Linked DNA regions of Streptomyces venezuelae. Each later gene encodes a partner of the first gene's protein in a complex. Links are inferred from orthologs where the notes say so. Each region holds a gene or a part of one and is shown in the gene's direction. Other genes may lie near its edges.

The links.
Region 2: the proteins of uvrB (region 1) and pcrA are in contact, whole or in part, in a crystal structure (PDB 7EGT), measured with the Thermus thermophilus proteins. The link is inferred for Streptomyces venezuelae from one-to-one orthologs. Residues at the interface, in WP_096411307.1 of Thermus thermophilus: Glu23, Leu25, Arg26, Asp27, Gly28, Glu29, Arg30, Phe31, Arg55, Glu326, Asp327, Phe328, Glu379, Ser382, Gln383, His398, Gly400, Arg401; in WP_096412145.1 of Thermus thermophilus: His654, Arg656, Phe657, Gln666, Asp668, Glu669, Lys680, Arg681, Leu682, Ser683, Lys685, Tyr686, Ala687.

Annotation. Positions count from the first base shown.
Region 1 is NZ_CP029193.1:1,874,734-1,884,202, reverse strand. What follows is about bases 3,264-6,247. They hold uvrB (excinuclease ABC subunit UvrB), read left to right. Parts: upstream 3,264-3,670; coding sequence 3,671-5,824; downstream 5,825-6,247. Other genes in these bases: DEJ47_RS08740 (TerD family protein), read left to right, coding at 6,028-6,247; DEJ47_RS08750 (MHYT domain-containing protein), read left to right, coding at 3,264-3,571. Also shown: DEJ47_RS08765 (MFS transporter), read right to left, coding at 1-795; DEJ47_RS08760 (methylated-DNA--[protein]-cysteine S-methyltransferase), read right to left, coding at 896-1,453; DEJ47_RS08755 (glycerophosphodiester phosphodiesterase), read right to left, coding at 1,521-2,411; more of DEJ47_RS08750, read left to right, coding at 2,687-3,263; more of DEJ47_RS08740, read left to right, coding at 6,248-6,606; DEJ47_RS08735 (TerD family protein), read left to right, coding at 6,651-8,603; DEJ47_RS08730 (TerC family protein), read left to right, coding at 8,855-9,469. UniProt on the Escherichia coli protein: The UvrABC repair system catalyzes the recognition and processing of DNA lesions. A damage recognition complex composed of 2 UvrA and 2 UvrB subunits scans DNA for abnormalities.
Region 2 is NZ_CP029193.1:4,951,549-4,961,186, forward strand. What follows is about bases 3,008-6,160. They hold pcrA (DNA helicase PcrA), read left to right. Parts: upstream 3,008-3,399; coding sequence 3,400-5,922; downstream 5,923-6,160. Outside these bases: DEJ47_RS23075 (NlpC/P60 family protein), read right to left, coding at 1-884; DEJ47_RS36510 (hypothetical protein), read right to left, coding at 898-1,035; DEJ47_RS23080 (hypothetical protein), read left to right, coding at 1,231-1,584; DEJ47_RS23085 (C40 family peptidase), read right to left, coding at 1,747-2,949; DEJ47_RS23095 (M23 family metallopeptidase), read right to left, coding at 6,164-7,597; DEJ47_RS23100 (lipase family alpha/beta hydrolase), read right to left, coding at 7,811-8,608; DEJ47_RS23105 (cobalamin B12-binding domain-containing protein), read left to right, coding at 9,170-9,583. UniProt on the Escherichia coli protein: A helicase with DNA-dependent ATPase activity. Unwinds DNA duplexes with 3'-5' polarity. Translocates on single-stranded DNA with 3'-5' polarity. Initiates unwinding more efficiently from a nicked substrate than double-stranded DNA.

The DNA of each region.
Region 1 (9,469 bases):
GACCGGGGTCATCACCATGATCGAGACCATCACGGTGTGCGAGACCGCCACCGTCACGAGGGCGAGACGCGCCATCGGCGAGGCGGCCACCGCCGCGATGCCGGCCTTCAGCGAGCGGCTCTGCGGGGTCCCGCTCTCCTGCGGCGCCAGCGCGCGGGCCGTGAGCAGCGGATCGGGCCGCAGCAGCACCGCCACCACCACGGCGGCGGCCGCGAAGATCCCGGCGGCGAAGAGGAAGGGCCCCGCCTCCTCGGGGATCGAGGTGTCGGTGAAGACCCGGCTCGCGGGCGCGGAGATGTTCGGCCCGAGGACGGAGCCGACCGTCGTGGCCCAGATGACGTGGGAGATGGCGCGCCCGCGCCGGTCGGGCTCCACGAGGTCGGCCGCGGCGAACCGTGCCTGCAGCGTCGCCAGCGAACCCGCGCCGAAGGCCGCCATGCCGAGCAGCAGCAGCGCGAAGCTCTCGGCGACCGACGCGAGCACGACGAGCCCCGCGCCCAGCGCGCCGATCACGTAGGCGAGGACGAGCCCGGCGCGCCGCCCGCGCGCGTTCATCAGCGCGGCGAGCGGCAGCGAGAGGAGGGCGGTGCCCGCCACGGAGGCCGTCGGCGCGAGCCCGGACAGCGCCTCCGTCCCGCTCACGTCCGTGGCCAGCATCGGGGCCAGGGCGATGCCGATGGGCACGCCCAGGCCGCCCAGGATCTGGCTGGCGATCAGTACCGCGTTCGTGCGGCGTCGCAGGGCGGCGAGCGCCTCCGGGCCGGGTATGTCAGGGGCGTCGACGGTCGAAGTCACTGACGCAGTGTGCCAGGGCGCCCGCACGCCCGGAACAGGGAATTGTCGGACAGGGTTACGTCAGATCGGACGGGGCTACGTCAGATCGGACAGGGTTCCGTCAGAACAGCGGCTGGGGAAGCACCCCCTCCAGGGCGAGCAGTTGCCGCTTGGTCTCCAGGCCGCCCCCGAAGCCGCCGATTCCGCCGTCGCTCTCCACCACGCGGTGGCACGGCACCACGACCGGCAGCGGGTTGGCGCCCATCGCGAGGCCCACGGCCTGGGCCGCGCCCGGACTGCCGACGCGGCGGGCGAGGTCTCCGTAGCCCACCACCGCTCCGTACGGCACGCCTGCCGCGAGTTCGCGCAGCACCTGGCGGTTGAAGCCGGTGACCAGGGACCAGTCGAGCGGCAGCTCGAAGTCGTGCCGCTCGCCCGCGAAGTACTCCCGGAGCTGCGCCTTCGGCCCGGCGAGCAGGGGTGAGTCCGGCGCGTGGACCGGCTCGGCGCCCAGGCGGGAGCCGAGCCGGTCCAGGGTCTTGTCGCGCACCGCCTCCGTGGCGTGGAAGCCCACGGTGACCAGTCCGTCGTCGGTCGCGACGAGCAGCAGCGGGCCGATGTCGCTGTCGACGACGGCCCACACGGCGGCCGTGCGCCCGTCCTGCGCGGTGGGGTTCATGACGACACCGTACGACCGCCCACTGACAACGCCGTCAGTCGCCGTCAGCCGCCGGCGGCCGGCGCGGTCAGCCGTCGCGCAGCGCCTTGCGCACGACGTCCGGCGTGTTGGTGATGATCCCGTCCACGCCGAAGCCCGCGGCCCGCTTGGCGTTCGGGGCGTCGTTCACGGTCCACGTGAAGATCTCCAGCGGCTTGCCGTGCGGGCCCCTGAGCGCGTGGATCGCGGAGACGTACGCGGCCGAGATGGACGTGTGCGTCGAGTTGATCTGGTCGGCGAAGCGCGCGTACGCGGGGAGGTCGGCGACCGAGTGGGTGCCGAGGAAACCGGTCTTCACGTCGGGCCGCAGCTTGTGCACCGTCTTCACACTGTCCGCGCTGAAGCTCTGGATCACCAGCTTGCTCTTCACGTGGTGCTTGTCGAGCCAGCCCTCGTTGCGCAGGATCCGCAGGCCCTGCTTCTCGATGCCGGGGTACAGCTCGGGCTTCTTGAACTCGAAGACCAGCTTCTGGTGGTTGTGGGAGACCCGCCGCATGTACTGCTTCAGGGTGGGCACGCGCTGACCCGCGTACTTCTCGCTGAACCAGCTGCCCGCGTCGAGCTTGGCTATCTCGGCCGCAGTGAAGTCCTTGACCTTCCAGGGGGCGCGGTCGGGGTAGAGCTCCTCGACGTTGGTCGTCCGCTTCAGGGTGTCGTCGTGCATGATCACCAGCTCGCCGTCCTTGGTGCGCTGGACGTCGTTCTCGACCCAGCGGAACCCCATGTCGCGGGCCTTGTCGATGGCCGCGATGGTGTTCTCCGGGGCGTAGGCCGAGGCGCCGCGGTGCGCGACGACCAGCGGCTGGTCGTGTTTGACGGTGCCCGGCGCCGGGGTCTGCGCGGAGGCGGTGGCGGTGGGGAGGACGAGTGCACCGGCTCCCAGGAGGGCAGCGGTGGTGGCGGCAGCACGTGCGTACACGGGTACTCCTCGCGTCGTGTGATCGCGGACGGCTTGAGAGTGACAGTCCACGGCCAACGGGAGACAGGTGCAGGATGGCCACAGGTTGAACGGAGTCGTCAAAGACAAGGACCCCGCGCGTGGGGATGGCGATTCTTTGCCGGAAAATCGTTCGTACGTTCCGGGCTGAGCTTTACTCTCAGCCTCAGCCGACGGCCTTTCAGATGGCCGCCGGACGGGGGTGCATGGAGCGTATTCAGGGCATTTGTTCACGACAGGCGGAAGGGCTACCGGGCATGCAGGGCACGGTCGACGGGTTCAGCTACGGAGTCGTCACGCCGGTGGTGGCCTACCTCATGGCGTGTCTGGGAGGGGCGCTCGGGCTGCGCTGCACGACCAGATCGCTGCTCGTGGAGCACTCCTGGCGGCCCGGCTGGCTGGCACTCGGCTCGGCCGCGATCGGCTCCGGGATCTGGACCATGCACTTCATAGCCATGATGGGCTTCACCGTCGAGGAAGCCCCGATCCACTACGACAAGCCGCTGACCTTCGCGAGTCTCGCCGTCGCCATCGTCATGGTCGGCATCGGGATCTTCATCGTCGGCTACCGCGGCGCGACGGGCACCGCCCTCTTCACCGGCGGGACGATCACCGGACTCGGCGTCGCCACGATGCACTACCTGGGAATGGCCGGTATGCGTCTTCGCGGGACGCTGGAGTACAACACGCTGACCGTCGCCGCGTCCGTGGTGATCGCCATGGTCGCCGCGACCGCCGCGCTCTGGGCGGCCGGGCAGGTCAGGGGGATCCTGTGGAGCCTCGGCGCCAGCCTCGTCATGGGACTGGCCGTGAGCGGCATGCACTACATGGGCATGGCGGGCCTCAGCGTCCATCTGCACGGCTCGGGCGCCGCCCCGCCCGGTGACTCGCCCGCGGAGATCCTCGCGCCCATGATGATCGGCCCGCTCGCCTTCCTGCTCCTCGCCGGGGTCATCGTGATGTTCGACCCGCTCATGGTGATGGGCGGCCAGGCGGACGTCAGGAACCCCGCGAACGGCAACCGCACCCGGCAGGCCTACCCCGTCCCGCGCTCCGGCGACCGGCACGTGCCCGTCTCCCGCCGCAGGACCCGGCCGCGCTCCCGCACCCGCCCCGGCTCCCGCACCCCGCAGAACTGGTGAGGTCGGCCGCACCCGGCGGCGCCCCGCGGGACCGAACCGGGGCGCCGCCGGACGGCCGGTCCCGCCCCGTTGTCAGTGCGGAGTCGTACGGTTGATTCCATGCGGCCCGTATCCAAGATCGAACGCACGGTGGCACCTTTCGAGGTCGTCAGTCCGTACCAGCCCAGCGGCGACCAGCCGACCGCCATCGCCGACCTCGAGCGGCGCATCCGCGCGGGTGAGAAGGATGTCGTCCTGCTCGGCGCGACCGGCACCGGCAAGTCCGCCACCACCGCGTGGATGATCGAGAAGCTCCAGCGCCCCACCCTCGTGATGGCGCCGAACAAGACACTGGCCGCCCAGCTGGCGAACGAGTTCCGTGAGCTCCTGCCGAACAACGCCGTCGAGTACTTCGTCTCGTACTACGACTACTACCAGCCGGAGGCGTACGTTCCGCAGTCGGACACGTACATCGAGAAGGACTCCTCGATCAACGAGGAGGTGGAGCGCCTGCGCCACTCCGCCACGAACTCGCTGCTGACCCGCCGCGACGTGGTCGTGGTCGCCTCCGTCTCCTGCATCTACGGCCTCGGCACCCCGCAGGAGTACGTGGACCGCATGGTCCCCCTCAAGGTCGGCGAGGAGATCGACCGCGACCAGCTCCTGCGCCGCTTCGTCGACATCCAGTACACGCGCAACGACCTGGCGTTCACGCGCGGCACCTTCCGCGTCCGCGGCGACACCATCGAGATCTTCCCGGTCTACGAAGAGCTGGCCGTGCGCATCGAGATGTTCGGCGACGAGATCGAGGCCCTCTCCACCCTGCACCCGCTCACCGGCGAGGTCATCAGCGACGACGACCACCTGTACGTCTTCCCGGCCTCGCACTACGTAGCGGGTCCCGAGCGCCTGGAGAAGGCCGTCACCGGCATCGAGAAGGAGCTCACCGAGCGCCTCGCCGAGCTGGAGAAGCAGGGCAAGATGCTGGAGGCCCAGCGCCTGCGCATGCGCACCACGTACGACCTGGAGATGCTCCGCCAGATCGGCTCCTGCTCCGGCGTCGAGAACTACTCGATGCACTTCGACGACCGCGCCCCCGGCACCGCCCCCAACACCCTCCTCGACTACTTCCCGGAGGACTTCCTCCTGGTCCTCGACGAGTCGCACGTCACGGTCCCGCAGATCGGCGCGATGTACGAGGGCGACGCCTCCCGCAAGCGCACCCTCGTCGACCACGGCTTCCGGCTGCCCTCCGCGCTGGACAACCGCCCCCTGAAGTGGGAGGAGTTCCTCGGCCGCATCGGGCAGACGGTCTACCTCTCGGCGACCCCGGGGAAGTACGAGCTCTCGCGCGGCGACGGCTTCGTCGAGCAGATCATCCGCCCCACCGGCCTCGTCGACCCCGAGGTCGTCGTCAAGCCCACCGAGGGCCAGATCGACGACCTCGTGCACGAGATCCGCACGCGCACCGAGAAGGACGAGCGCGTCCTGGTCACCACCCTCACCAAGAAGATGGCCGAGGACCTCACGGACTACTTCCTGGAGCTCGGCATCCAGGTCCGCTACCTGCACAGCGACGTCGACACCCTGCGCCGCGTGGAGCTCCTGCGCGAACTGCGCGCCGGTGAGTACGACGTCCTGGTCGGCATCAACCTCCTCCGTGAGGGACTCGACCTCCCCGAGGTCTCCCTCGTGGCGATCCTCGACGCCGACAAGGAGGGCTTCCTGCGCTCCGGCACCTCCCTGATCCAGACCATCGGCCGCGCGGCGCGCAACGTGTCCGGCCAGGTCCACATGTACGCCGACAAGATCACTCCGGCGATGGAGAAGGCCATCGACGAGACCAACCGGCGCCGCGAGAAGCAGATCGCGTACAACAAGGAGAAGGGCATCGATCCACAGCCCCTCCGCAAGAAGATCAACGACATCGTGTCGCAGATCGCCCGCGAGGAAGTCGACACCGAGCAGCTCCTCGGCTCCGACTACCGCAAGGCGAAGGCCGGTAAGGCACCGGTGCCCTCGCTCGGCGGCGAGGCGGCCAAGGCGGGCAAGGCCGCCGCGCCCGCCAAGGGCAAGGCGAAGGGCAAGAAGGGCGCCCAGACCGTCCCCACCGACCGGCCCGCCGCCGAACTGGCCGAGCAGATCGACGAGATGACCGAGCGCATGCGCGCGGCCGCCGCCGACCTGCAGTTCGAGATCGCGGCCCGGCTGCGCGACGAGGTGTCGGAGATGAAGAAGGAACTCCGGCAGATGCGGGAGGCGGGCCAGGCCTGATCCCGGTCGGCCCGAGCCCGGCCCGATGCTGTGACGGCAGGGCCTCGGGAACACGTCTGGGGCCCGGGAAACGGCGTACTGCCCGGTCTGTTGCAAAGCCGCCACAAAGTACGGCCCGGACTGCTGCTTCGCAGGTCGGAGTGCATAAGGTGCTGGGCAACCGCAAGAGGCGGTTGCCCAGGCAGTTCGAGAGGGGACAGCGCGTGACGGTCAACATGACCAAGGGTCAGGCCATCAGCCTGCAGAAGGACGACGGGGGCGCCCTGACCGCGGTGCGCATGGGACTGGGGTGGCAGGCGGCTCCGCGCCGCGGTCTGTTCGGCTCGCGGACCCGTGAGGTCGATCTGGACGCCTCGGCGGTGCTGTTCGCCGACAAGCAGCCGGTGGACGTCGTGTTCTTCCGCCACCTGGTGAGCGACGACGGCTCCGTGCGGCACACCGGCGACAACCTCGTGGGCGGCGTCGGCGCGGGCGGGGACGACGAGGCGATCCTCGTCGACCTCCAGCGGATCCCCGTCCACATCGACCAGATCGTCTTCACGGTGAACTCGTTCACCGGCCAGACCTTCCAGGAGGTGCAGAACGCGTTCTGCCGCCTGGTCGACGAGACCAACGGCCAGGAGCTCGCGCGCTACACCCTGGACGGCGGCGGCCAGTACACCGCGCAGATCATGGCGAAGGTCCACCGGGCGGGCGCGGGCTGGCAGATGACGGCCATCGGCACTCCGGCCAACGGCCGCACCTTCCAGGACCTGATGCCGTCGATCCTGCCGCACCTGTAGAGCGCCACAAGCACCATCCGTACGTACAAGGGGGAACGAACGCGATGACGGCCGAGCTGGTGCGGGGGCAGAACCACCCGCTTCCCGGGACCCGTATGGAGATCCGCGTGTCGGCGGGCCGGCCCGTCGTCGCGGGCGCCACACTCGGCGACGACCGGGGCCGGGTCCACGGCGTGGAGTGGGTGGCCCACCCCGGCTCGCCCACCCTGCCGGGCCTCGAGGTGTCCAAGCAGGCGGCCGCCGACCACCGCCTCGCCGTCGACCTCGGCGCCCTCCACGACACCGTGCACCGCGTCAGCGTCCTGCTCGCGCTGCCCGTCGGCGTCGAGGGTCCGGCCACGTTCCGCGCCCTCGCCGCACCCTTCATCGCGGTCACCGGACTCGACGGCACCGAGATCGCCAGCTACACCATCACCGACCTGGACGCCGAGTCCGCCGTCGTCGCCCTGGAGCTCTACCGCCGCCAGGGCGCCTGGAAGGTCCGCGCCGTCGGCCAGGGGTACGCGGGCGGCCTCGCCGACATGCTCACCGACCAGGGCCTGCCCGAGGCCCGCGAGCTGGCAGCCGCCATCAACGAAGCGGTCGCCCGGGGCCTGGCCCGCTCCGTGGCCGCCCCGCCGCCCCGCCCCGCCGAGGGCACCCGCGTGCGCACCGCGTCCCAGGGTCAGGAAGGCCACCCCGCCCCGCCGCCCGAGAGCCACCCCGACGCCGCACCAGGACGCCCCGCGCGGCAGCCGGGCGACGACGCCCCGCTCGCCCCCGCCGACCGGCCGAGCGGCGGCCCCGTCGACTACGCGCACCCGCGCCGCCAGACCACCGCGCCCCCGCCACCAGCGCCCACCGCACCACCGGCCCGCCCCGGGGAACCCGCCCAACCGGTCGCGGGCGACGCCACCGGCTGGTCCATGGAGGAGCGGCTCTACAACCAGGTGTGGGGCATGTTCGAGGATCTGGCCCGCACCACGGCGGCGTACCGCAGCGCCGTCGACTTCGCCGACTCCCGCATGGAGCAGGAGCTCGACAAGGTCCTCTCCGACCCGCGCAGCCGCATCGGCGGCGCGGGTGACGCCGCACGCGAGAGTGCCCGCGCCAAACACGCCGACCTCGTCGCCCGCGCCAGGGCCGCCCTCGACCGCGACCTCGCCCAGCTCGCCGCCGAGGCCGAGGTCGTCGAGCCCGCCCTGCCCCCGGCGTACGCGTCGTGGAGCAGCCCGGCCTGGCACGCCTACCGCGCTCCGATGGAGATCCCGATGGCGCTGCGCCTCGGCGACCTCCACCTGCCCGAGCGCGTCGACCTGCGCATCCCGATGCTCGTCCGGCTGCCCCTGGAGCGCGGCCTGTGGATCGACAGCGGCAAGGCCCTCACCAACTCCTTCACCGACGCCGCCGAGCTGCGCAGGCTGGCCATGGACACCGCCGTCGCGCACGCCGCGCGGCTCCTCGCGGCCTATCCGGCGGGCGAGTTCCAGGTGCACGTCATCGACGCGGCGGGCGCCGCCGCGTCCTCGCTCGCCCCGCTCGTGGAGGCCGGTGTGCTCGCCGGGCCCCCGGCCACCGGGGCGGCGGGCGTCGCGGACGTCCTCGGCGGGCTCACCCAGCGCGTGGACCTGGTCCAGATGGCCGTCCGCGGGGGCGCCGCCGACGCGCTGCCGCCGGACCTGGACATCGCCGAGCAGCTCCTGATCGTCAACGACTTCCCGCACGGCTTCGACGACCGGGCGGTGACGCAGCTGCGCTACCTCGCGGACGAGGGACCGGCCGTCGGCGTCCACCTCATGATGGTCGCCGACCGCGAGGACGCCGCCGCGTACGGCCCGCTGCTCGACCCGCTGTGGCGTGCGCTGCTGCGGCTGACGCCGGTGCCCGACGACCACCTCGCCGACCCCTGGGTCGGGCACACCTGGACGTACGACCCGCCGGTGATCCCGGCGAACAGCCAGATCCTGCGGCAGCTCCTCGACCGGATCGCGGTGGCCAGGCGCAATGGCGGGCGTTGACGTCAAAGCGACTTTTGTACCTCCCTGACCAGGCCTTTTGGTTTTCGTTTGCCGTCTCCTTTACCAATGCTTGGTGTTTCGCGTACGCTTCTACCTGCGGAGGGGAGTACTCCCGGCTGCGACGTACCCGTCAATACGGACCGCCATCGGTCCCGGGGCGTCGGCCCGACACATGGCGGCAACCGCCTCGGGTGGAAGAGACCTCCGGCAGCGACGACGCTGATCAGTAGCCGTACGACGCCGGAGGCGCAGTGGACGTTTCAATGACCCTGTGGGTGACGACCGTTCTCGGTCTGTGTGCCCTGATCGCGGTCGACTTCTTCATCGGGCGCAAGCCCCATGACGTGTCGATCAAGGAAGCCGGAATCTGGACGATCGTCTGGATCGTCCTCGCGGCGCTCTTCGGACTCGGCCTGCTCGTCGCGGGCGAGAGCCAGGCGTCCGGCGAGTTCTTCGCCGGCTTCATCACCGAGAAGTCCCTCTCCGTGGACAACCTCTTCGTCTTCATCCTGATCATGGCGAAGTTCTCGGTCCCCTCCCACCTGCAGCAGCGCGTGCTGCTGTTCGGCGTGCTGATAGCGCTGGTCCTGCGAGCGATCTTCATCGCCGCCGGCGCCGCGGTGATCGCCAACTTCTCGTGGGTCTTCTACATCTTCGGCGCGTTCCTCATCTACACCGCCTGGAAGCTCATCCAGGAGGCCCGCGCCGACGAGGAGGAAGAGGACTGGGAGGAGAACCGTCTCCTGAAGTCCATCGAGAAGAAGTTCGGCGTCTCGGACCGGTACGAGGGCACGAAGCTGTTCGTCAAGAAGAACGGCAAGAAGATCATGACGCCGCTCATGGTCGTCATGCTCGCCATCGGCACC
Region 2 (9,638 bases), 3.1 Mb from region 1 along the record:
GAGCGGGGGACGCGTTGGCCGGCGGCGATCTGGGAGTAGGTGGTACGGGGTAGCGCGACGCCCGCGGAACGGTAGGCGGCCTGGGTGAGCCCCGAGCAGTCGAAGGCGTCGGGGCCGGTGGCGCCCCAGACGTAGGGGCTGCCGAGAGCCTTGTACGCGTAGGAGACGGCGGCTGCGGCGCGGGCGTCGGGCGCCTTCGCGGCTCCCAGGGCAGCCTCGCGGGCGGTGGAGCGGGTGGCGCGATCGTCCGAGGGGCCGGCGAGCTCGGCGCGCTGTTCGGCGGTGAGGCGGGACAGGAGGCGCTTCGCCTCACCGAGCTTTCCGGTGATCGTCTTCTTGTGCTTGCGCAGCTCCGCCTGGCGCGTGCGGAGAGCTTCGAGCCGGTCGTCGGCCCGGTCGCGCAGTCGGTCGAGCTCCCGCACCTGGTCCCGTACCTCGCCGACGGCCACGGCCTGGCGGCTGCCGGCGCGATCGGCACGTGACGCGCGGTCCAGGAACTGGTCGGGGTCGGAGGAGAGCGCGAGCTGTAGGGAGGGGTCGATGCCGCCCGCGCGGTACTGGGCGGCGGCGTACGAACCCAGGCTGTTGCGGGCGGTGTTGAGTTTCTCCGTCTTGCGGGCGGCTTCGTCGCGCAGGTTACCGAGTGTCTTTTCGGCCTTTTCCGCCTTCTCCTTGGCGCCGTTGTACTTCTCGGTGGCGGTCTCCGCCTCGCGGTAGAGCGAGTCGACCTTGGACTTCACCTCGGCGGGGCCGAGCCGGGGATCTGCGTGTCCCGTGCCGTCGAAGGCGGTGGCCGAGGCGGCGCCGGCGAGGGCGAGGGTGGCGGCGGTGCGGACCGTGCTGCCGCTGAGCGAGCGCTGTCGGGGCTTGCGGTGCGCTGGCACGAAGAAGGGCTCCTCACGTGTCCGGCGGCGGCCCGCACAGGGGGAGCAGGCCGCCGCCGGGTTTCTCGGCGGTGGTGACCGACGGCCGTCCCGGGTCGGACGGCGGTGGGGAGCCGGTCACCTGGTGGAGGACGCTAAACCTGGCCGTCACGGGTTGGTGATGGATTGTGCGCAATAGACGGAAGTGGGCGGAACGGTGTCCGGGCGTGACCGTGTGCGTCGTGGGGTGGTGGCCGTTTCGCTCGCGGGTCTGACCGATGGCTCGTTTCCTGCGTATCCGAAGACGGGGCGGTGCTACAGGGGCGCCTGCCGGGTGCGGCGGAGGGCCCGGCTAGGCTCCGGCCTCATGGACGTACTCATCCATCTCTTCGTCGGCCTGCACATCATCGGCATCGCCTCGCTCCTGGGCGGTTTCCTGACCCAGATGAAGCAGATGGGCCAGGGCACCGCGCGTTTCAGCCCCGCGATGCTGCACGGCGCGCTGACCATGCTCGTCACCGGTGTGGCCCTGGTGGGCCTCAACCAGGCGGACGACCACACGGTCAACAACGTCAAGATCGGCGTCAAGCTGGCCGTGCTGATCGTGATCCTCGCGCTGGTCTACGTGAAGCGCGACGAGGAGAAGGTCGACAAGGGCATGTTCGGGGCGGTCGGCCTGCTGACCACGGCGAACATCTTCATCGCTGTGCTCTGGACCTGAGCGGGCCGGGGGCGGACCTGAGGGGCCGAGCCGGTCCTGAGTCGGCCCTGAGCCGGTCCTGGGGCGGCCCCGATCCGACCCTGAGTTTTCGGCCTCTACGCGCGCGTGGCCCGTATCCCTCCCGGATACGGGCCACGCGCGCGTGGAACGGGCGCCGCCGCGTCAGGCGGGGCGGACCACGCTGTGGATCGGCATGTAGTAGATCGACTCGACGCGGACGTTCGCGCCCGGCTTCGGGGCGTGGATCATCTTGCCGTCGCCGATGTAGATCCCCACGTGGCTGATGTCGTCGTAGAAGAACACCAGGTCACCCGGTTCAGCGTCGGCGGTCTTCACCGTCGTGCCGACCTTCACCTGGTCCCACGTGGTGCGCGGCAGCGAGATCCCCGCCGCCTTCCACGCGTCCTGCGTGAGGCCGGAGCAGTCGTAGGAGTCGGGGCCGGTGGCGCCCCAGACGTACGGCTTGCCGATCTGGGCCTCCGCGAAGGCGATGACCTTCGCGGCCTTGGTGGCGTAGCCGCCGTCCGAGCTTCCGGAGCCCGAACCGGAATCGGAACCGGAACCTGAGCCGGTGCCGGAGTCCGAACCGGTGCCCTGGCCTCCCTCCCGCTCCTTCTCCCGCTGGGCCGCCTCCTCCGCCTTGCGCTTGCGCTCCGCCTCGGCGGCCTGCTCGCGCGCCAGCTTCTCCGCCTTGCGCTTGGCCTCCTGCTTCTTCTTCCGCTCGATCTCCGCGAGCCGCGCCTTCTCCTCGGCGGTCAGCTTCGAGAGGAGCTCGCGCGCGTCCCCCAGCTTCTTCTGGACGGTCTTCTTGCTCGTCCTGAGCTCGTCCCGGGAGTCGGTCAGCGTCTCCAGGCTCTTCGCGGCCTTCGTGCGCTGCTTCGTCGCCGACGCCTGCTCCGCCTGGTAGGCGTCGACCGCCTTCTTCTGGCGCGTGGTGAGCCGGTCCGCCAGGTGGTTCTGGTCGAAGTAACCCTGCGGGTCGTTCGCGAGCATCATCGTGGCCGTCTCGGAGACGGCGCCGGTGCGGTACTGCGCGGCGGCGAACGAGCCCAGCTCCTGGCGTGCGTCGTTCAGCTTGTCCGTGCGCCGCGCCACGTCGTCGAGGAGCCGGTCGACCTTCTTGCGCTGCTTCTCGGTGCGCTCCTTGGCCGAGTTGTACTTCTGGGTGGCGACCCCCGCCTGCTGGTAGAGCTCGTCGACCTTCTTCTGCACCTCTTCGAGGCTGGGCCTGGTGGGCGCCGAGGGCGCGGCCTGTGCGCTCTGCGACAGGAGGGCGACGGAGGTGAGGGCTGCCGTCGTGATGCCGATGGCGGGGGCCGTACGAATGCCGGCTGCCCGGTCCCGCGGCTTGCGGTGCGACGCCAAGGAGGCGACTCCTTCCGTAGACCGCCTACCGGGTTAGCTGTCGGGTTCGGGCGGATGGTTCGGAAGGCTGCCCTACGGTCCCGTACGAAGTACGGGACCGATTCACCCCAAGTTCTCGGTGGGTCCCCGGCTCCGAACACGTCGGACTCGGCGGAGGCCGCCCGTTCCCGGCGGGGTTCGCCGGTGGGGGGACGAGTGGCCCGCCGGGCACGCTAGCCAACTCGTGTGGTGCCTGTGAAGGTTGATGTTCGATATGCCCGATACATTTTCGTTATCTCTCGCGGGCGTGTGCGGCGCGCGGGCGGTCTTGTCGGAGTGTGATCGTCCGCGGGCAGGGCGTGACCCGGCCCGGCGTGTCCTGTGGCGTGGACCGGCGCGTCGTGTGACGTGGACCGGTCTGTCCGGAACCCGCAGCGGGTTGTCAGTGGGGCCGCCTAGACTCGGGAGGCGATGAGCAGCCTCTTTGATGACAGCTTCCTGGCGGACCTGCAGCCCTCCCGGGCCGCGGACGAAGCGCCCCCGCCGCCGCCCGAGGACAGCGCTCCGGAGCCCATTCCGGACGACCTGTTCGACGGGAAGTTCGACGCGCCCATGACCCGGGACACGCACTACCGCGACGGCGCCGCCCGCCCGGTCATCGACCCGGCGACGCTCCTCGACGGGCTGAACGAGAACCAGCGCGCGGCCGTCGTGCACGCGGGCTCCCCGCTGCTCATCGTCGCCGGTGCCGGATCCGGCAAGACCCGCGTGCTGACCCACCGCATCGCGTACCTGCTGGCCGAGCGCGGCGTGCACCCCGGCCAGATCCTCGCGATCACCTTCACGAACAAGGCCGCGGGCGAGATGAAGGAGCGCGTCGAGCAGCTCGTGGGTCCCCGGGCGAACGCCATGTGGGTGTCGACCTTCCACAGCGCCTGTGTCCGCATCCTCCGCCGTGAGTACAAGAAGCTGGGCTTCACGTCCTCCTTCTCGATCTACGACGCCGCCGACTCCAAGCGCCTCATGGCCCTGGTCTGCCGTGATCTGGACCTCGACCCGAAGAAGTTCCCGCCGAAGTCGTTCAGCGCCAAGATCTCGAACCTGAAGAACGAGCTGATCGACGAAGAGGACTTCGCAGGTCAGGCCGCTGATGGCTTCGAGAAGACCCTCGCCCAGGCCTATGCCATGTACCAGTCGCGCCTCCGCGAGGCGAACGCGCTGGACTTTGACGACCTGATCATGACGACGGTCCACCTGCTGCGTGCCTTCCCGGACGTCGCCGAGCACTACAGGCGCCGTTTCCGGCACGTGATGGTCGATGAGTACCAGGACACGAACCACGCGCAGTACGCGCTGGTGCGCGAGCTGGTCGGGCCCTCCGGCGGCGAGGGTGACGACCCCGCGGAGCTGTGCGTGGTGGGCGACGCCGACCAGTCCATCTACGCCTTCCGCGGCGCCACGATCCGCAACATCCTCCAGTTCGAAGAGGACTACACGGACGCGACGACGATCCTCCTGGAGCAGAACTACCGCTCCACCCAGACGATCCTGACCGCCGCCAACGCGGTCATCGAGCGGAACGAGAGCCGCCGCCCCAAGAACCTGTGGACCAACCAGGGCGAGGGCGCACGCATCACCGGATACGTCGCCGACACCGAGCACGACGAGGCGCAGTTCGTCGCCGACGAGATCGACCGCCTCACCGACGCGGGCGACGCGAAGGCCGGCGACGTGGCGATCTTCTACCGGACGAACGCCCAGTCCCGTGTTTTCGAAGAGATCTTCATCCGCGTCGGCCTGCCCTACAAGGTGGTCGGCGGCGTCCGCTTCTACGAGCGCAAGGAGGTCCGCGATGTGCTGGCCTACCTGCGCGTTCTCGCCAACCCCGAGGACGCGGTCCCGCTGCGCCGCATCCTCAACGTACCGAAGCGCGGCATCGGCGACCGTGCCGAAGCCATGATCGACGCGCTGGCGCAGCGCGAGAAGATCTCCTTCCCGCAGGCGCTCCGCCGCGTCGACGAGGCGTACGGAATGGCGGCCCGCTCCACCAACGCCGTCAAGCGTTTCAACACGCTCATGGAGGAGCTGCGGACCGTCGTCGAGTCGGGCGCGGGCCCGGCAGTCGTCCTGGAGGCCGTGCTCGAACGGACCGGCTACCTGGCCGAGCTGCAGGCCTCGACCGACCCGCAGGACGAGACCCGCATCGAGAACCTCCAGGAGCTCGCCGCCGTGGCCCTGGAGTTCGAGCAGGACAACAATCAGGCCGCGGACACCACGCAGGGCGGGGCGGACGCAGGCGAGGGCGAGGGAGGCGACGCCGGTGAAGGCGCCGCTCCGGCCGGCACGCTCTCGGACTTCCTGGAGCGCGTCGCCCTGGTCGCAGACTCCGACCAGATCCCCGACGAGGAGGACGACGGCTCCGGAGTCATCACGCTGATGACCCTGCACACCGCCAAGGGCCTGGAGTTCCCCGTCGTGTTCCTGACCGGCATGGAGGACGGCGTCTTTCCGCACATGCGCTCCCTCGGGCAGGTCAAGGAGCTGGAGGAGGAGCGTCGTCTCGCGTACGTGGGCATCACCCGCGCGCGTGAACGGCTCTATTTGACGCGGTCGTCCATGCGCAGCGCCTGGGGCACGCCGTCGTACAACCCGCCGTCGCGCTTCCTCGAGGAGATCCCGGACACGCACCTGGACTGGAAGCGGACCGGTTCGGTCGGCGCGCCGGCCGCGTCCGGGCCCGCCGCGGGCATCGCTTCGTCGCTGTCCTCGTCGCGGTCGCGGACCGGCGGCGCACAGGGCTTCGCGACGCGCCGCGCGTCGGAGAAGCCGGTCGTGTCGCTCGCCGTCGGTGACCGTGTCACGCACGACCAGTTCGGCCTCGGGACCGTGGTCGGCGTGAAGGGGACGGGTGCGAACGCCGAGGCGACGGTGGACTTCGGCGAGCCCAAGCCGAAGCGCCTCCTGCTGCGGTACGCACCGGTGGAGAAGCTGTAAGAGCCTGTCTGTGAACCCCCGCCGTCCGCGCTGAGCGAGGACGCAGCGGCGGTCGGTGCGTGCGATCGGTGTGCGGCGTCCCAGGTCATGTGGCGGAGCCACCTGTCCTGGGACGCCGTGCGGCATGGGGGTCCCCCTGCTCGACGCAGCCGAGAGCTTGGGGGAGCGCGTGCCGTGCGTCGGGGCGCGGGCGGGGGTTCACAGACAGGCTCTGAGACGCAGGCCGGCGGCCGGAGTTACGTTACGTCGGGTCGAGGCCGTGGCTGCGGAGCCACGGCAGCGGGTCGATCGCCGAGCCGCCTGCGGGCCGCACCTCGAAGTGCAGGTGCGGGCCCGTGGAGTTGCCGGAGTTCCCGGAGAAGGCGATGGTCTCGCCCGCCTTCACGGGACCGCTGGAGATCTTGTGCGTGGAGAGGTGGCAGTACCACGTCTCCGTACCGTCCTTCGCGGTGACGATCGCCATGTTGCCGTAGGCGCTGTTCCACTTGGTCGTCACGGTGCCGTCGGTCGCGGCGAGGACCTCGGTGCCGTACGACACCGGGAAGTCGATTCCGGAGTGCGCCGACATCCAGTTGACGCCCGCCTGGCCGAACTGCGCGCTGAGGCCGTGCTGTTTCACCGGCAGGGCGAACTTGGGGCGCAGCCGCTCCTTGCGCGCGGCTTCCGCGGCCGCCTTCTTCTCGGCGGCTGCCTTCTCGGCCTTGAGGTCGATGCGCTCCTGCGTGCGGCTGGCGCGGTCCGCGAAGTCGCCCGCGTCCGCGGAGAGGTTCGCCAGCTGCGTGTCCAGCTTGCTGTTGGCGGCGGAGGGCTGCACGGACGTGGCGTCGGGAGCCGATGCCGTCGTCGTCGAGTCCTGCGTGTCGTCCCCGCCGAAGTTCCCGACGGACGCGGCCGCCACTCCGGCGACCCCCATCACGCAGGCCGAGGGAACCGCGATGGTGAAGAGCGCGGAACGCTTGGCAGGGGTACGGCGACGGGTCCTGGAGCGGCCGCCCGCCGCGGGTCCGGCGTTCCTTCCGCGGGAGGAACGGGGCGCGGGGCTGGGGGAGTCGGCCGACTCGGTGTCCGCGGGTTCGTACGCCGCGTCGCCCTCGGTGTCGTACGTGTGGGACGCGTCGTGCGGGACGGGCGAGCCGAGCAAGTCGGTGGCGTCGTGCGCCTGGTGTGACTCGGGGGTGTCGTCGGCGGCGTTCCACGCCGTCGCGTCGTACGCACCCGTGTCGAAGGTCTGCGTGTCCCACTGGCCGGTCTGGGGGCCGTTCTGCGGGTCCTCGTGCCAGGCGGTCGTGTCCCACTGGCCCGTGGAGTCCGGGCCCTGCTGGGCGGGGATGCCTGCGACCTGCTGATGACCGCCGGTCGACCACATCGAGGCGGTGTCGTAGCTGCCGTCGTAGGTGGCCGCGTAGTACTGCTCGGCGTACGCGTCGTAAGTGGCCGTCTGCTGCGGGCTCGTCGTGGTCGCCCACTGGCCCGTGTCGTGCCCGTTGTCCGGCATGTCGCCGAAGAGGGGGTCGACCGCGAACGTTCCGGTGTCGAAACTGCCGGTGGCGAGGCTGCCGGTGTCGAAACTTCCGGTGGAATAGGTGTCGTGGCCGTAGCCGTTGTGCTGGGCACTCTGTTCGTCGTACGTCGCGTAGTGCGCGTAGTCGGCGCCGGGTGCCGAGGACGGGGGCATTGAGCTCCCCGACGGGTGACGGTCGTTCACCAACTTCTCTTTCGCCTCGGCAGCAGGGGCAGAGCAGTGCGGCGACTGTACCCGGCGGTATACGGGCGCGACAATCTTCCCCAGGTTTCGTGCTCGCAGGAAACGGGCATTCGGCCGCCTTTCGGCGGTCTGAGAACACGACCTTGGCTTTGCGTTCGAGATCCGTTCGATAGTTGGCGGCGGTCAGGCGACCGTCAGTCCGCCCGGTGCGCTCTGGGCATCGGCCCCCGGGTTCGCCAGGTCGAGTGCCTGGCGTATTCCGTTCGCGACTGCGGGGTGCACCGGCAGCGCGAGGTGGCCGATGCCGGTGACGCGGACGTTCTGCGCGGTCAGGTCGGGGTGGTCCACGCAGGCCGTCTCCAGGGGGTCCATGATCTGGTCGAGATCGCTCCAGAAACTCACGAACTGAGTGCGGCAGTCCGGCGCCGGTTCCTTGAGCTCCTCGATGACATCGGAGCCCGGACGCATCTGCCGGACGATGGGGTGCGCGTTCGCGAGCGGCACCACGCGGGTGCCCGCGTGCGGCGTGCCGAGCGTGACCAGGGTGCGGATGCGGGCGTCGCCGCCCTGTCGCTGCGCGTAGTAGCGGGCGATCAGCCCGCCGAGACTGTGACCGACGACGTCGACCCGGGCGTGTCCCGTGCGCTCGCAGAGTTCCTCGATGTGGCGGCCGAGCAGTTCGGCGGCGCCCCTGACGTCGCAGGTCAGCGGGGAGTAGTTGAGGGACTCGACGCGGCGCCCGCCCTGCTGGGACAGGGCGCGGCGGAGCAGCACGAACACGGAGCGGTTGTCGATGAAGCCGTGAAGCAGCAGAACCGGAGGCCTGTCGTCCGACGGGAGGCGGGGCGCGCCCGGGGGCGGCAGGACGGGTGTCACCCGACGTTCCTGGGCGATGCCGGAGGGATAGAGGAGGAGGTGACCGGCGAGGATCGCCACCTCCAGGGCTGTCGCCTTCAGAAGGGCCACGGACAGACCGGCCATCTTCGACGGGAGCGCGGGGAGCGGGAGCAGGGCCGTCAGCGCGGGGAGGTGCGGGAGCGAGGGGGGTGGGCCGAGGCCGACGATTCTCGGCAGCAGTGAGCCGAGTGGGCGAAAGGGGCGGGCCCCGGTGAACAACATCGTCGACCTCCCGATTGGCGCACGGAAGGACGCCTCTGTCCCCCGTGTGCCCTAGGGGGAGTCGTGGCCGAGGAGACGGCAGGTGCGATGGCTGTCCGGGCCACCCTTCCGAGGCGGCCCCGTGCCCCCGTTGCATCGCCGATGTGCGGTGTCACCACGCCGTGCGGCTGCCGGCGCGGTGGACCGGCGTCTCGTTGCGGCTCCCCTCGCGCCGGATCCGGATGCGGAGCGTGAGCCCCTCGATTGCGGACGGCGCGCAGCGAACGTGTCCCACGTGTGATTTCCCCCTCGCTCTCCACCGCGAAACTGCCGCTTGCGCGATGCTGGGGATAACGTTCGTTCACTTCCCCGGCCGGTGCGGTGCGGGGTATCTGTGCCGGGACAGACAGTTGTCGGTACGGATATCGGTACATGGAGGCAGTGATGGGTGTGGCAGCCGGGCCGATCCGCGTGGTCGTCGCGAAGCCGGGGCTCGACGGGCACGACCGCGGGGCCAAGGTGATCGCGCGGGCGTTGCGTGACGCCGGTATGGAGGTCATCTACACCGGGCTGCACCAGACGCCCGAGCAGGTGGTGGACACCGCGATCCAGGAGGACGCCGACGCGATCGGTCTCTCCATCCTGTCCGGGGCGCACAACACGCTGTTCGCGCGCGTGCTGGAGCTGCTGAAGGAGCGGGACGCGGAGGACATCAAGGTGTTCGGCGGCGGCATCATCCCCGAGGCGGACATCGCGCCGCTCAAGGAGAAGGGTGTCGCGGAGATCTTCACGCCCGGCGCCACCACCACGTCGATCGTGGAGTGGGTCCGGGGGAACGTGCGGCAGGCCGCGGTCTGACCCTTCCGGCGGAAGGGCCGTGAGGTGTGAACGCGGGTCGCGGGGGCGTGTGCGT